2 regions of the Streptosporangium sp. NBC_01810 genome follow, and region 2 is predicted to be linked to the other one. Evidence: riboswitches for the same ligand, from Rfam matches in the RefSeq annotation. Region 2 holds a riboswitch; the other holds the start of a gene.
What was found. Region 2 has a riboswitch for cyclic di-AMP ahead of OIE13_RS31880 (C40 family peptidase). Riboswitches for the same ligand answer to the same signal wherever they lie in the genome.
Positions count from the first base shown of each region.

Region 1: linked by a shared signal. The riboswitch ahead of OIE13_RS02830 (hypothetical protein) and the one ahead of OIE13_RS31880 (C40 family peptidase) in region 2 are both predicted to bind cyclic di-AMP.

Region 1 is NZ_CP109070.1:611,243-618,986, reverse strand. It holds gene OIE13_RS02845 (hypothetical protein) at 1-119, shown strand, start outside; gene OIE13_RS02840 (roadblock/LC7 domain-containing protein) at 181-567, shown strand; gene OIE13_RS02835 (hypothetical protein) at 580-951, shown strand; gene OIE13_RS02830 (hypothetical protein) at 1,044-2,054, opposite strand; gene OIE13_RS02825 (hypothetical protein) at 2,053-2,277, shown strand; cyclic di-AMP (ydaO/yuaA leader) riboswitch at 2,290-2,441, opposite strand; gene OIE13_RS02820 (DUF4253 domain-containing protein) at 2,659-3,405, opposite strand; partial or broken gene OIE13_RS02815 (carbohydrate ABC transporter permease) at 3,623-3,962, opposite strand; gene OIE13_RS02810 (hypothetical protein) at 3,935-4,180, opposite strand; gene OIE13_RS02805 (ATP-binding protein) at 4,287-5,723, shown strand; gene OIE13_RS02800 (NUDIX domain-containing protein) at 6,069-6,521, opposite strand; gene OIE13_RS02795 (LysR substrate-binding domain-containing protein) at 6,683-7,594, opposite strand.
Region 2 is NZ_CP109070.1:7,053,346-7,061,089, forward strand. It holds gene OIE13_RS31865 (type III pantothenate kinase) at 1-109, shown strand, start outside; gene lysX (bifunctional lysylphosphatidylglycerol synthetase/lysine--tRNA ligase LysX) at 287-1,822, shown strand; gene OIE13_RS31875 (LuxR C-terminal-related transcriptional regulator) at 2,777-2,977, shown strand; gene OIE13_RS31880 (C40 family peptidase) at 3,164-4,213, opposite strand; cyclic di-AMP (ydaO/yuaA leader) riboswitch at 4,219-4,365, opposite strand; gene OIE13_RS31885 (amino-acid N-acetyltransferase) at 4,702-5,355, shown strand; gene OIE13_RS31890 (hypothetical protein) at 5,605-6,105, opposite strand; partial or broken gene OIE13_RS31895 (RDD family protein) at 6,169-6,651, shown strand.

The DNA.
Region 1 (7,744 bases), 1.6 Mb from region 2:
TCCCGGCAGCCGGAACGGGCTCCCTGGCGACGCCTGCGTCGCTTCCCGGAGCCACCGGGGACCCGACCGACGTCAACCTGCTCATCCGGCTCAGGAACGCATTGGAGGCACTGACTTGAGCCTGGTTCGATGCCGCCGATAAGGCTGCGGACGCTGAAGCTGATCGGAAGGAGGGTGTCGGTGGAACTGCGTGAGGAGATACACCGCGAGATGGCGCTGTTGCGGGAGCGGATACCCGACGTGGACGGGAGCATCGCGTGCAGCGTCGACGGTCTGACCCTGGCCAGTGATCTGGGCGACGGCACCTCCACCGAGCAGACCGGCGCGCTCTCCTCCGCGCTGCTGGCCCTCAGCCGCCGGATGACCGGCATGGCCGGCAAGGGCGCCTTCGAGGAGACGCTGATCTCCGGCACCAACGGCTACGCGGCCTGCTACGCCGCCGGCCCCAAGATCGTCCTCACGGTTCTGGCACGCCCGGGGACCAACCTCGGGCTGCTCAGGCTGGAGGGTCGCAAGACGGCGGCCAGATTGGCCGCCATCACCTCACGGATATCGATAACTCAGTGATCGGAGGCAGACATGGGCAACATGGACATCTCTCTCAAGGAGATGATGGCGATCGACGGTGCCATCGGCGCGGTGATCGTGGACTACAACAGCGGGATGGCGCTGGGCGCGCTCGGCGGTTCCAAGGATCTCGACCTCCAGGTGGCGGCCGCGGGTAACACCGAGGTCGTCAAGGCCAAGATGCGGACCATGGAGTCGCTCGGCCTCAAGGACGGCATCGAGGACATCCTCATCACGCTCGGCACGCAATACCACGTGATCCGCCCGCTCTCCGGCCGGAGCGGCAAAGGCCTGTTCATCTACATGGCCCTCGACCGGAACCGGGCCAACCTCGCGCTCGCACGGCACATCCTGCGCGGCATCGAGGAGCGGCTCGAGGTCTGATCCTCCTGCGGCCCGTGCCCCGGGGGGCACGGGCCGCAGGAGGATCTCATCGGATCGCGTCGGCGAAGGAAAGCCGGAGATCGTGCCGGACCTCAGCTCTCCTCGGCGCCCGCCCTACCGCGGAGACGGCCGGCGACCAGGTAGGTGGCACCACCCGCGGCGAGCACTCCCGCCAGGGCCAGGCCGGCGGCCGTGCCGGCGGACGGACCGGCCGAGGTGACGGCCGCCACCGGGGCGGCGGCGCCCAGGTCCCGGACACCCTGCTCGGCGGCCTTGGCGTCGGCGCCGGACAGGGCGACCGGCTTGGCGGCGATGCTCGCCTCAGGTGCGGTGAGCGGCTCGGACATGATCTTGGGCTTGGCGAACGTCTGGATCACCTGCTGGGTCTTCACAGACTTCTTGGACTGCTCGGCCTTGACCAGGACCGTCTGCGGAGGCTTCGCCGGGTTCGCGTCCCGGTAGCGCCAGGCACCGGTGGCGAACGCCACGGGGTGGTTCTTCTTGCCCACGCCGTCGCCCCACTTGGTGACCACGTACTTGATGTCGATGTGGCCCATGCCGCCGTTGCCGTCCACACCCAGCGTGGCGGAGTTGAACCGGCCGTCGGTCAGGTCGGCGAAGGTCTTGGCATCAATGTCGATCATGATGCCCCGGTTGGAGGGCACGCCGGGACCGCGGTCACCGACGAAGAACTTGGCCTTCTTGCCCTTGTAGATGACATAGCCCTCGGTGAACAGGGGCCAGCTCGGGCTGGCGATCATGCCCTTCTGCATCGGCTTGCCACTGGCCGGCAGGCCGGTGTCACCGGCCCGGCCCGAGGAGTCGTCCCAGAAGTAGGAGGCCCTGGTCGAGCCCTCAAGGAGAACGGTCTCGTTGGCGGCCACCACGGTGTCCGCGCCGGGGGAGGCAACGGAGGCAGTGGCACCGGCAGCGGCGACGGAGGCGGGAGCGGCGGAGGAGGCGGGCAGCGCGGAGGCCACACCGCTGGAGACGAGCACGCCGGCACCGACCAGAGCGGCGGTGGCGAGGCGGTTCTTGTACGGGAGGTTCTTCGGGAGGTTCTTATGCAGGCCGTTCTTGTGCAGGTCAAAAGGAAGACGCATGAAGAAGAGGCTCTTTCGCGAGGGAACGGGGCAGCCACGTGCGACGCATGGGGAGGAGTGCAGTGGCGGGGACGCGCTCATCGGAAAAGTGGCGTGGCAGGATCAGTCGATCGCTACGCGGAGCACGATCCAGGTGCCGCGCTCAGGCGCGGCGACAGGGGTCAGCGACGAAGTTCAGGTGGTCGGCACGGGCAGAGCGGGCACCGACGTGGTGACGCGGTGATCCATGAGGGGGATCTCCTCTCCAGCTCGTCTACCGGGTTAGCTGACGGGTTCGGGCGGTGGAGTTGCCCTACCGCCGCACGTTCGCGGCGGATTCACCCCGGAAAAGTGGTTCCCCGGTTCCCCGGACCATGCGGGCCCTGTGGGATTCGACGTCGGCCGGCCGCTCCCTCTTGTGAAGGGCAGGTCGCCAACCGATACCCATGGACACTACTCACGAAATCGGACAAAGCAAAGCAAATGCCATGAAAACCCCAGAAGATCTACCTACTACCCCCAAGAAAGCCCCATCGGGGACCCCGTCACACCAACAGCCGCCCTACCAGCGAGAACGTCTTGCCGATCTCGGGTTTCACACCCCGGAGACCCGCGGCGGGCAAGCTCAGTCCCACCAGAACGACCAGGCGTTCCTGCCCTTGATCTGCTCGGCGTAGTCGATGAGACTCCCCGCGCCCTGGATGATGCTGTCGGGGCAGAACGTCCAGTGCTCCGCGGCGACGTGCAGGGCGTGCTCCGAGGTCGTCGGAGGTGCGGCGACGCTGAGGTCGAGGGTGTTGAACCCCATGCCGACCACCCGCACCCCGAACCTGTCCTCCCAGCTCCGCACCACGGCCGCGAGCGGGACCATCCACTCGTTGTGGTTCAGGGCACCCTGCCAGCCCATGACGGCGAGAGCGTCGGCCCCGCGCTCGACCGCGACGAGCCCGAGCGGGGTCCTGCGCTCGGCCACCAGGCCGGCGTACCAGTCGGCGACCACGCCGGGATCGGCGGCAGGCCTTCCCGAAGGGGCCGGACCCGGACATTCGACTCCGAAGGGGTCGAGGATTTCGAGCTGGTCGATGTGGGCCTTGACGATCCAGTCGGACCACACCTCGGCCATGAACGCGGCGGCCTGGTAGTTGTCGATCTCGACGGCGGCGTCCGGGGCGATCTGACCGGCCGACCAGGGCTGCACCGAGTCCTCCAGCAGCACCGGCCACAGGCCGGAGTGCTCGTGCTGGGACCGCAGCCGTGCCCAGTACTCGCCGGAGACCGCCACCTCACTCAGCCAGAACGCCGGACGGCGACGGAGCGAGAGCTGAGCGTAACCGGGGTCGGGCCACACCACGTCCCCCGGTGGCAGGTCCACCGAGAGCCTCCGGCCCTCACCTCCGCTGCTTCCGTCGGCCCCGTCAGCGAACAACTGGCCCAGAACTGGCGGAAGCTTCCCACGCTCGCACTCGCTCATTCCTACCGATCCGATCCTGACCACGGACCAATTTTGGCCTGTCAACCGTCCCGAGGGACAGTTCTGCCCTGGTCCAGGCAAAAATTATCGGTACAGGGGGAACGGAGCCTGGCGGGTGTCAGTCCTTCACCGCCCCGCCCAGCCCGGCCACCAGCCTGCGCTGGACGGCCACGAAGAAGATCAGCACAGGAACGGTCATCAGCGTCGAGGCCGCCATGATGCCGCCCCAGTCGTTCTCGTCGGGCTTGAAGAAGACCAGCAGGGCCGAGGGCAGCGTCTGGTTGTCCCTGGCCGAGATGATGAAGGTCCTGGCGGAAGATGAAGTCGTTCCAGGCGGTGATGAACGAGAAGACACTCGTGGCGACCAGTCCCGGCGCGACGAGGGGAAAGAGGATCCGCCACAGGATCACCGGCCGGCTCGCGCCGTCGATCATCGCGGCCTCCTCCAGCGTCCGGGGAGAGCCTCCCCCGCCGCGCCGACCTCGACCTGCTCCGCCCGTCCGACGGGGTCAGCCGCTGACCGCTCACCGGAGCGGGCACTCCGCGGCGGGCGGCGGCGCGGGGAGCGTGCCCGCCCCCGCGACCCGCATCGGGCGGGGTCGAACGGGTTGACGACGGACACCCCCGTGCCGTCGAAGTCCTTGACGTTCCGGCTGACCAGGGTCCAGCCGTTCACCCTGGCTGTGGCGGCTGTCTTCGCGACTTCTCATCTTCCGCGCCCAGGTAGTGGCATCAATGTAGACTTCATCTAAGTAAGATTGATTATTACTAAGGTAGGATCGATGGAGTTTACCGGCAGGGCCTTCGATCTCGATCAACTCGACGCGCAGTTGCGGCTCGCGACAGAGGGCAGGGGAGGGACGCGAGGCCGGGCAGTGATCATCACTGGCCGCAGGCGAGTGGGCAAGTCGCGCCTGGTGCAGGAGTTCTGTGATCGTTCTGGCCTGCCGTATGTCGTCTTCCAGGCGACGAGAGGTCGTAGTCCGGTTGCGGAACGTAATGACTTCGCCGAGACCGTCGCCTGCTCCGGACTCGCAGGCGCCGAGTTCCTTCAGGGCTCCGCGCCGCAGGACTGGAACCACACCCTCCGGTCGCTGGCGCTGGCCGCGGGTGATGAGACCCCGTGCATCGTGGTTCTTGACGAGGTTCCGTGGCTGATCGAACAGGACGGGGAGTTCGAGGGTGCCCTGCAGACGGCCTGGGACAGGTATCTCTCAGCTCGGCCGATCCTGTTGATCCTCGTCGGAAGCGACCTGTCGGTGATGGAATCCCTACAGGAGTACGGCCGCCCCTTCTTCGGCCGGGCTGCTCACATGACGCTAAGGCCTCTTGCTCTTCAGGACGTCGCCGACATGACAGGGTTGCCCGCTGCCGACGCCGTGGACGCGCTGCTCATCACCGGAGGCTTCCCCGAGGTGGTCCGTTCATGGGAGCGCGGCATGTCCAGGATCGACTTCCTGCGCGACAGTCTTGCCAACCCGCTTTCACCTCTTCTCGCCGCCGGCGAGTTGTCCCTGCTCGGAGAATTTCCGTCGGCGACCTACACCCGGACCGTATTGGAGGCCATTGGAACCGGAGAACGCACCTTCAGCACGATCGCCGCCAATGTGGGAGGAGCGGCGCCGTTGCCGTCCGGCACCCTGGCGCCGATCCTCGCGAACCTGATCGCCAAGCGCGTGGTGGCGACCGACCTCCCGCTCTCCGACCGGCCCGACACCAAGAACAAGCGGTACCGGGTGGCCGACCACTATCTCCGGTTCTGGCTGGCGTTCCTGCAGCGGGCCATCGCCGACAGTGAAAGAGGCCGACCGGATCTGGCGTTGCGACGGATCGAACGTTCCTGGACAGCCTGGCGAGGTCGCGCGGTGGAGCCACTCGTACGTGACTGCCTGGCCAGAATGCTTCCGGACGACGCATGGCCGGACACCGAGGCTGTGGGCGGGTGGTGGAATCGGCAGAACAATCCCGAGATTGATCTCGTGGGCGCGGACCGGGAACCCGTCGCGAGCAGGGTCCACTTCGTCGGATCGATCAAATGGCTCGACGCCCGGCCGTTCGACCGCCATGACTATGACGCGCTGGTCCAGGGTTCCGCAGCCGTCGCCGGCGTGACCGTGGAGACACCGAAAGTGGCGGTGTCGAGGTCGGGATACGAACCGGGACTTCCACTGGCCGCGGCCTGGACACCGGAAGATCTGCTGGCGGCGTGGCAGCGCTAGGCCGGTTTTTCGCACGTGCCGCATCGCTTCAGGTCAGCAGCTGTATCTGGGTGATCACCCTGGTCAATCGGAGTCATGTGCGGAGTGCAGGGCCAGGACAAACGATCATCGGACTCCTATCCACTGCTCGTACACAAGGTGAGCCGGATACCGGTCGGTCAACGGCAGGGGGACCTGGGTTGGCTGTGCCGGGCCCCACTTGTCGACGGTGGCGGCAGCGCGGTCCGAGGCTCCGGCGGACTACCTTTGAAAGAAAGGAGTTCTCGCCATGACCGAAAAGCCCATCCTGCAGCCCGGTCCCGATCACCCGATCACGATCGCTCGGCGCCAGGCGTGGCATGGAGGCTAGAGATGCTCGCGGCGGATGAGCAGGCGGTGCGACTCCTGCATCTCCTCCGGTAGGTCGTCCGGGGCGAACCATCTCGCCTCCAGAATCTCGAAGTCGTCGATTTCGAGCGTGCCGCCGACGAACTCGGCCTCGTAGGCCACCTCCAGGCGCAGCTTGTAGCCGCTCTTCAGCTGAACGAGCTCTCCGACGTGGACCTTCAGCCCGGTCTCCTCCCGCACCTCGCGGCAGACCGTGTCCTCGAAGGTCTCCGAGCTGTTCGCACAGCCGGTCGGCAGCCCCCACTGCCTGCCCACCGGCCAGAAGCGATGCTTCAGCAGGAGGACCCTGCCGTCCGTGTCACGCACGACCCCGGTCACCCCGACCGTGAACTTGGCGTGCCGAAGCCAGAGGATGCGCCACTGGAGCGAGCCGTTGATCAACCTCCAAAGCCGGACGATCAGCTTCTTCACTGTGAATCCCCCCTGCGCATCGTCGCCTGCCTGAAGCCTGGAGGGTATCGGGAAAGACCCGTGCGGCACGGTGGTCTCAACCGGTCAGCGCGCCACCCGGGAGTTTGAGGCCGTCGCGCTGGACCGTCCCGACAGACGGTTGTCCCCGAGCTACAAGCGGCCTACTCGTGGCCACCGAGCGCATCGGTGGCCGCGCCGCTGAGAGCGTGCAGGGCCGTCGTGATCGCGGTGCTGCGCGCCGATCCACGGCGAACGGCGGCGATGATCTTTCGCGGCGGCAGCTGATCGAACGGTTGAACTGCGACATCGTATTCCGAGGTGAGAGCCAGCTTCGGCAGGAGGGCTATGGACAGTCCGGCCGCCACATGCCCCAGAACGACGTTGTGACTTGAGAATCTTCCAGCGACGATGGGCTCGAACTGCGCCTTCCGGCAGAGCCCCGGCACCAGGTCGCCGAGATAAGTCCCGGGAAAGTCGAGCGCCCAACGTTCCTTCGCGAGATCGTTGATTGAGATCTTCGCCTGATGTCTCAGTTGATGCTGCGGCGGGAGGAGGAGAAAGAACGGATCGACGGCAAGCGGGATGCTTCGAATACCTGGATCTATGAGAGATCCGTCCTCCTGGTCCACTGTGACGATAACATCGCATGTGCCACGGTGGAGCGCGGCTATGCTCTCGTGAGGCTCGATCTCCCGAAGCTCCACATATAGCCGCGGATGGCTCTCGGCCATCGCTTTCGTCGCGGATATGAGGATCGGCACAACGGAACTCGCGAAACCACCGATGCGAAGGTGCCCGACTGGGTCTGACGACAACTCAGCGAGCTCGATCTCTATGGACTCCATATGGTCGAGCAGATCGCGGGCGCGGGCCACCAGTATTCCGCCTGCGTACGTGAGTGTGAGAACGCGCCCCTCCCGCTCGAACAGCTTCGTCTTTGTCTCCCCTTCCAAAACCGACAGCTGCTGCGAGACCGTCGAGGGGCTGAGGTTCAGTTCTTTGGCGACGGCGCGAACAGTTCCGAGGCGCTCGAACGCATCGAGGAGTCGTAAGCGCCATGGGCTGAGTATCACCTTGACAACATACTGTGCCAGGGCTACGGCACATTGACGACCGGGTCCGTTGAGGGCCGATTTCACAGGGTCGACAAGGTGCGCGGGCGATGTCGGGCGTAGCCATGGCGGCGGATGGTACGCGACTCGGTTCGGCTGTGGCCACGATCA
Region 2 (7,744 bases):
CGGCAGCGCGGCGCCGCTGGTGGCCAGCGAGGCGCGCTCGATCGACATGCACGAGCCCTGGCTCACGCTGATCGGCCTGCGCCTGATCTACCACCGCAACGCCACCTGAGAGCGTCGTGACACCGGTGCCGCGACACACCAGGTGACGTGCACACCAGGCGACGTGACACCGGCGAGAGCGCCACGACGCCGCCCGGGAGCGTCGTGACGCCGTTGAGGGCGTGTGTCCCCGGAGAGCACTGCGGCGTCACCGAAGGCGTCGCGGTGCCGGACGGTCGGCGACCTCATGAGGTTCGCCACATCGGTACCCTTTGGAACTGTGACCGATGAAGTGACCAACCCCGCCGAGGATCTGCCCGAGCAGATGCGCGTGCGCCGGGAGAAGCTCGACCGTCTCCGCTCCGAGGGCGTCGACCCCTACCCGGTGAACTTCCCGCGCACCGCGACCAACGCCGAGATCCGCCAGAAATACGCCGATCTCTCCGCTGACACCGCGACGGGCGACAAGGTGGGTGTCACCGGTCGGGTGATGCTGTCCAGGACCGGCGGCAAACTCTGCTTCGCCACCATCCGCGACGGCTCCGGCGACCTCCAGGTCATGATCTCCCTGGACAGGGTGGGCGAGGAGTCCCTGGCCTCGTGGAAGCGCGACGTCGACCTCGGCGACCACGTGGGCATCGAGGGTGAGGTCATCACCTCCCGGAGGGGTGAGCTGTCCATCCTCGCCGACCGCTGGGCGATCACTTCGAAGTGTCTGCGCCCGCTGCCGGAGAAGCACGCCGGGCTCACCGACCCCGAGGCGCGGGTCCGCCAGCGCTACGTCGACCTCATCGTCAACGACGAGGCCAGGAAGCTGGCCTACACCCGCAGCGCCGTGGTGCGGGCCGTCCGCGACTTCTGGCACGAGGAAGGTTACCTGGAGGTCGAGACGCCGATGCTCCAGCCGATTCACGGTGGAGCCACGGCCCGGCCTTTCAAGACCCACATCAACGCCTACGACATGGAGCTCTACCTCCGCATCGCGATCGAGCTCTACCTCAAGCGGCTCGTGGTCGGCGGTATCGAGAAGGTCTTCGAGATCAACCGCAACTTCCGCAACGAGGGCGCGGACTCCACGCACAATCCCGAGTTCACGATGCTTGAGGCCTACGGCACGTATCTCGACTACAACGACATGGCCGACCTGACCCAGCGGATGATCCAGAAGGCGGTCGTGGCGGCTCTCGGTCACTCCGTGGTCGTCCACCAGGGGCAGGAGATCGACCTCGGACTGGCGAAGTGGCCGCGGATCACCCTCTACGGGTCGGTCTCGGAGGCACTGGGCGAGGAGATCACCACCGCGACGCCCCTGGAGTACGTACGCAAGCTCGCGGACGCGCGAGAGATCCACTGGGACCCCAAGTGGGGCCAGGGCAAGCTCGTCCAGGAGATCTTCGAGGCGCTCGTCGAGCACACGCTCATACAGCCCACGTTCGTCATGGACTATCCGGTGGAGACCTCCCCGCTGACCCGCCAGCACCGCGACAACCCGCTCCTCACCGAGAAGTGGGACCTGATCGGGTTCGGCACCGAGCTCGGCACCGCCTACTCGGAGCTGGTCGACCCCGTCGAGCAGCGCCGCCGTCTCACCGAGCAGTCTCTGCTCGCCGCAGGCGGGGACGCCGAGGCCATGCAGCTTGACGAGGACTTCCTCACCGCACTGGAATATGCGATGCCGCCCACCGGTGGCATGGGGCTCGGCATCGACCGCCTCATCATGGCCTTCACCGGCAAGAACATTCGCGAGACCATCCTGTTCCCGCTGGTCAAGCCGACCGGCTGAGCCTGACGGGCAGCGCCGCCGGGCCGTGTGGGACGAAGTCCCGGTCCGGTGGCGCGATCGTTTCCGCCAGGCGGTGCCGGCCAGGGCCGGACGACGGCCTGGGCAGACGACGGCCTGGGCGGTGCTCAAGGTCGAGCCGGTCGGGCTCGGCGAGCACCCTCGAATCCCGGTCGACGGTACCGGGCAACCGCCCTCACCGCTTCGCCCTCACCACCTCGCCCTCACCACCTCGCGATCACCGCTTCGCGCCCCCCAGGGCTCCGTGTCGGCGCGCGTGGGCGTGAGCACGGCGCGTGAGCACGGCGCGTGAGCAAGGCCTGGGCGTCAGCAGGGCCGGAAACCGTAGTCCGTGCTCACGCTCCCTCATGCGATTTCGGACGATTTTCTGCATAGCGCAGAAACTACCTTTTAAGCATGTCCAATATTGGGCAACGCCCAGTCGTCGCCATCCGATACTTCGCGAATGCCGCAAAGGTCATCTCGTAGGCTTCCCATTTCAGAGTTTTCCGCGAGGTGTCGTCAAGGCGCCAGGCGGCGTGGCCGTCGAAGAGTGCCAGGAAGAGAGCGGTTTTCCCGGGAAAACGGGTGACTCGCTTCCGTCGAGGATCCCGCCCCGCGGGTGCGCGTCGTCGCGACGGTTCCGGTGAAACCTTGTTCTGCCAGGACCTCTGTCGTCGCAGCTAGGGGGTGCCTACGGGCTCGTGCCGGGACTCGGTCGTGACTTAACCCCAAAGGCACTGACATATCATGAGTACTTCACGTATCGCCTACTATGTCAATAGTGGGCGCGCGCTATGAAGAGTAGAACTTGACGACCTTTGAACAAGGCGTTTACCGTTCCTGGCGGACGGTATTCATTTCCGGCGTCTGGGCGCCCGGTTTCCAGAGTGGGGGGAGTGACTCTTGATGGCATATCCAGAAGTGGATTCTCGCCATGGCGACAGCCCCCTGGGCATGAGCGATATCGGTCTCAGTGACGACGACCTCGTGCTGCTGGCTGAGCTCGCCAAGGGCGTCACCGTCGACAGGGTGGGCCGCCGCCTCGATATCAGCGGCCGGACCGTCAGGCGCAGGCTCAGGGGCATCTGCGACCGTATCGGTGTCGCCACGGCGATCGAGGCCGTGGCCTGGGCGGCCCGCCGCCGCCTGATCTAGGCCCTTGGATCTTCTGTCACCGCGGGTCGCGGCGGGCGTCTCGCCGCGTCGTCGTCGGTCACCGTCCCCGCGAGGCCCCGCCTGACCGGTCCTCGCCACGGCGGGATCCGCGGCACAGGACCCGGTGCGGGTTCTCACGTCCACGGAGTCCGGCGGCTCGCGACCTGTGAGGTCCGGTTCGGAGGCTCAGTCGGCGATTCGCACCCCGCCGGCGAAGGGCCGGTTGTCGATCGTGGCGATGTGGACGACGTCACCCGTCTGGGGCGCGTGGACCATCAGGCCCGCACCGATGTAGATCCCGACGTGGTGCAGGTCGCTGTAGAAGAAGACCAGGTCGCCTGGGCGCAGCTCGTTTTTGGAGATGTGGGTGCCCGCGGTCCACTGGTTGCCGGTGTAGTGCGGCAGGCTGATGCCGACCTTCTGGTAGGCCCACATGACCAGCCCGGAGCAGTCGAAGGAGTTGGGGCCCTCGGCGCCCCAGACGTACGGCTTGAGTTGCTGGGTGAGTGCCCAGCGGGCCGCCTCCGCCGCCTTTCCGCTGCCGACGATGGGCACGCCGACCTTCACCCGGGCTCCCCTGTTGCTGACGGCTCTGGTGCGCACCTCGCTGAACAGGTCGCTCTCGACCCGCGCGACCAGCCGCTCGATCTTGCTGCGCTTGCCTTCGATCTCCTCCAGAAGCGCCTTGACCTCTGAGGTCCTCGCCTTGGCGCCGGCCTGCGCCTGCTCGGCGGCCTCGATCGCCCGGCCGACCTGGGCGACCTCCTCACTCTGCTGCTGCTGGAGGGCGTAGTTGGTGGTGGCCTGGTCGAGAAAGGTGTCGGGGTCGGTCGCCTGGGTGAAGACGAGTCCGGAGTTCAGGCCGCCGGACATGTAGTTGCTCTGAGCGAGGAGGGTCGCCTTGATGCGCCGGGCCGCAAGTTCCGACTCGCTCGTCGCGAGGGTCTTCTTGGCGCTTTCCGCGGCTCGCTGGGCCTGCTTGAGCCTGACCCGCTCGCCGTTGTACTGCTCGGCGAGCGTGCCGATCTCCTCGTGCAGTTTCTCGGCCTGCTTGGCCAGTTGCCGGAGGCTGGGCTCCGGGTCCGCCGTGGCCGAGACCAGGGGGGTGCCGAGGGTCATGGTGGCGAATACCAGGCCGATGACCGCCATGCGGCGGCTCCGCCTCCGCGACGCGCGTTCTCGATGGCGGGCGTCGCCCCCCGCGTGCTTTCCTGCACGGTCGCGCGTGCGCTTCACCAACAGGCTCCTCTCTCGGCCGCCTACCGGGTTAGCTGACGGGTTCGGGCCGGAGGCAGCCCTACCGGGTGCGCCGGTGGCACTCGGATTCACCCCGAAGGACGTGGTGGGTCCCCGGTTCCCCGGGACGGGGGATTCGGCGGGTCAGGCTTTTTGCATCTCTGACATCGAGCACGGAGATTAGTGCACTCCTGGTTCCTGCTCAACCAGAACTGCGAACTTAGTGGAGGTTCCGCAACTTAAATGTCACGGAAAGATCACATGCCAATATGATCAACATGGCCATTACGCTGCCTTTGCCTTCCTTGAGGCGGGTGTGTCGCAGGTCTTCCCAGGTCCGGGACCGTGCCAAAGATGAGCTGGGACACATTAGAGGTGTCGCACGCTCAGCGTGGTAAACCGACTACCAAGGGTCATGTGATGACCTCGGGGCGAGTGTTAAGGATGAGCCGTAATTGAAGACTGAAGAGGACGTACGCTGATCGGTCATGGAGCAGCTTGCGGAGCATTCTCCCGGACCGTTCGCGAGTCCCCAGAAGGAAGGGGGGCGACGAGCCGGATCCGAGGGAGAGGAGCGGGGGTCGCCCGCCCCCGGCGCCACCTTGGTGGTCACGGTCCGCCGTGCCCGCACCCCGGACGTCCGCGCCATCAGGCGGCTCGTCGACACCTACGGTGGAGCCGGCCCGCGCCTGCTGGAGAAGGCCACCGTCACCCTGTACGAGGATGTCCAGGAGTTCTGGGTCGCAACCGACGCTGAAGGGTTGATCCTCGGTTGCGGGGCTCTTCACGTTCTCTGGGAGGATCTGGCTGAAATTCGGACCGTTGCCGTCGATCCGACCCTCAGGGGGATGGGAATCGGCCACCGGATCGTCTCTGTGCTCATCCGCACGGCCGCCGAGTTGGGTCTGCGCAGGGTCTTCTGCCTGACCTTCGAGGTCGACTTCTTCGCTCGGCACGGATTCCAGGAGATCCAGGGCACGCCCGTCGCTCCTGAGGTCTACGCCGAACTTCTCGCCTCCTATGACGAGGGCGTCGCGGAGTTCCTCGATCTGGAGCACGTCAAGCCCAACACCTTGGGAAACACCCGAATGCTGCTGCACCTGACACGTGAGCCCGACTCTGATGACTTTAGAGCTGACTGACTGGAAAGATGACTGTTGATTCCTATGTCGATACCTTGTGCAGCAGCAAGCATGTGCGTCTGACATTTGCCACATGCGTAGTCTAAGTGAGGTGACGCGGTGAGCAACGGACAGCCGCCGTATCCGCAGGATGATCCCGAGCGCAGTCGCACACCTTCGGGACAGCCGGATTACGGACAGCACAACCCGGGACGGGCCCCTGGCGAACTCGACCCCGACGTGACGGTCATGGGCTATCGGTCTGAGGTATCACAGCCGAACACCGGTCCCGGGCAGACTCAGCCCGGCTATGGCCAGCAGGACTACGGGCAGCAGCCTGGTTATGGCCAGCAGGGGTACGGGCAGCAGCAGCCGTACGGCCAGCAGGGCGGGTATGGCGGTCAGCAGGGCGGGACGGGCGCGTACGGTCAGCAGCCCGGCTACGGTCAGCAGGCGTCTCAAGAGCAGCAGGGGTACGGGCAGCAGCAGCCCGCGTACGGTCAGCAGGGCGGGACGGGCGCGTACGGTCAGCAGCCCGGCTACGGTCAGCAGCCGGGTTATGGTCAGCAGCAGCCCGCGTACGGACAGCAGGCGTCTCAAGAGCAGCAGGGGTACGGGCAGCAGCAGCCCGCGTACGGTCAGCAGCCGGGCTACGGTCAGCAGCCCGACTACGGTCAGCAGCCGGGCTACGGTCAGCAGCCCGACTACGGTCAGCAGCCGGGATATGGCCAGCAGCAGCCCGCGTACGGACAGCAGCAGTACGGCCAGCAACCGGGTTACGGTCAGCCCTACGGCGGTCCCCCCGGTGCTCCCGCTCCGCTCGCCGAGTGGTGGCAGCGCCTGGTGGCGCGGATCATCGACGGGATCATTCTGGCGATCCCGGCGGTGATCATCAGCACGGTGCTGACCGCCATGCTCGTGACGTCTTCCGGTTTCAACCTCGAGACGGGTGTCATCACGGAGGGGAGCGGCGTCTTCCTCGCGACTCTGCTCATCTCCCTGGTCAGCGCGGCGCTCTACTTCGCCTACGAGTTCTTCATGATCAGTAGGGGTGGGCAGACCGTCGGCAAGATGGTCATGGGCATCAAGATCGTGCCCGTCGGCAGCACGCTGTCTCCGGGCGGCCTCAGCTCCAACGTCGCGATCAAGCGCACCGGTGTGTTCTTCGGCCCGCAGTTCCTGAGCTGGATCCCCTTCGTGGGTTTGATCGCCAACATCTTCAGCCTTGTGAACACGCTGTGGCTGCTGTGGGACAGGCCCCTGTGGCAGGCGCTGCACGACAAGGCGGCCGGGACGGTCGTCGTCAAGATCAAGTAGTTCCGGGTAAATCGGGGCCGGCGGTTGAACCGCCGGCCCCGATTTCGTGCCCGGACCAGAAAAACGAGGGTCGTTAGGGGTGGGTAACCGCCTCGGGCGCGGAAGCCATGGAAGCGCAAAAATCATTTGCCATGCCATGGGCGGTGCGGGGGGACTTATGACCAGGCTCCGGCGGGCTCGGCGGAATATTCGTGTTTGAGGCCGGACAAGGGGCTCAGGAGAGCCCGCAAGCCGCTATGAGACGGCAATGCCGGATCTGCCCCCGTCGAGGGTTCGCACACCAGTCATCGAATGGCCGGACCCGCCCGCCTCCCGCATCCCCGGTGACGGCCCGCGGGTTTCTCTCCTTACCCCTTCCGCCGCGCGTTCAGGACGGCCGCTGAAGGTCTTCTCACGGAGCCGGATCAAGGGGGTGTGATGTTGCCTGGGTTGTCCTGGGGAGCCATCGTCTTTGGTGGTTATACGGCCTACGACTATGTACTCCGTGCCAGAGTGGGTCGTACTCTTGGTAAGAAAGCGTTGAAGATCCGTCTTGTTCTACGGGCTTGCGTCGCATCGGCTGCCGCCTGGGTGATGAAGCGAGCCGCGCTCCATCGGGGTGTTCTGCCGACGGCGGACATTCTCGCGATGAACCCGCCCGCAGCGACCTCCGGTTCCGTGACAAGGCGCCGTTCATCCCGACGGGCAGGCTCCCCTACCAGGAGCTTCGACCCTCCAAGGCCGGTGGCGCGGTGACCGGAGACCGGACGGGCATTGGTATTTCGAAGACAACGATGATCACTTGATCGTCCTGTCGGTTTTTCCCTGCGGCTTTACGACTGCAACCGGTAAGGCGGCTGGAGAGAAGCATTAGGCTGGCGAGTGACGGGCCTGGTCGCCCCTGCTGACGTGTGTTGCCGCCCGGTGGCGCTATGGTCGTCTGTGGGCGGTTCCAGACTGATCGGGTGGGCAGCCGCGTGGCTCGGGAGTCGTCGCCCAATTTCCATGGTCTCCAGAAAGCCACCTACGGTACGGAGCGAGGACGAATGTACGACGTATTGTCCGCGTTGATACCTCCGGCGGTCGTCGGCGGAGCCTTCATCTACGGAGTCGT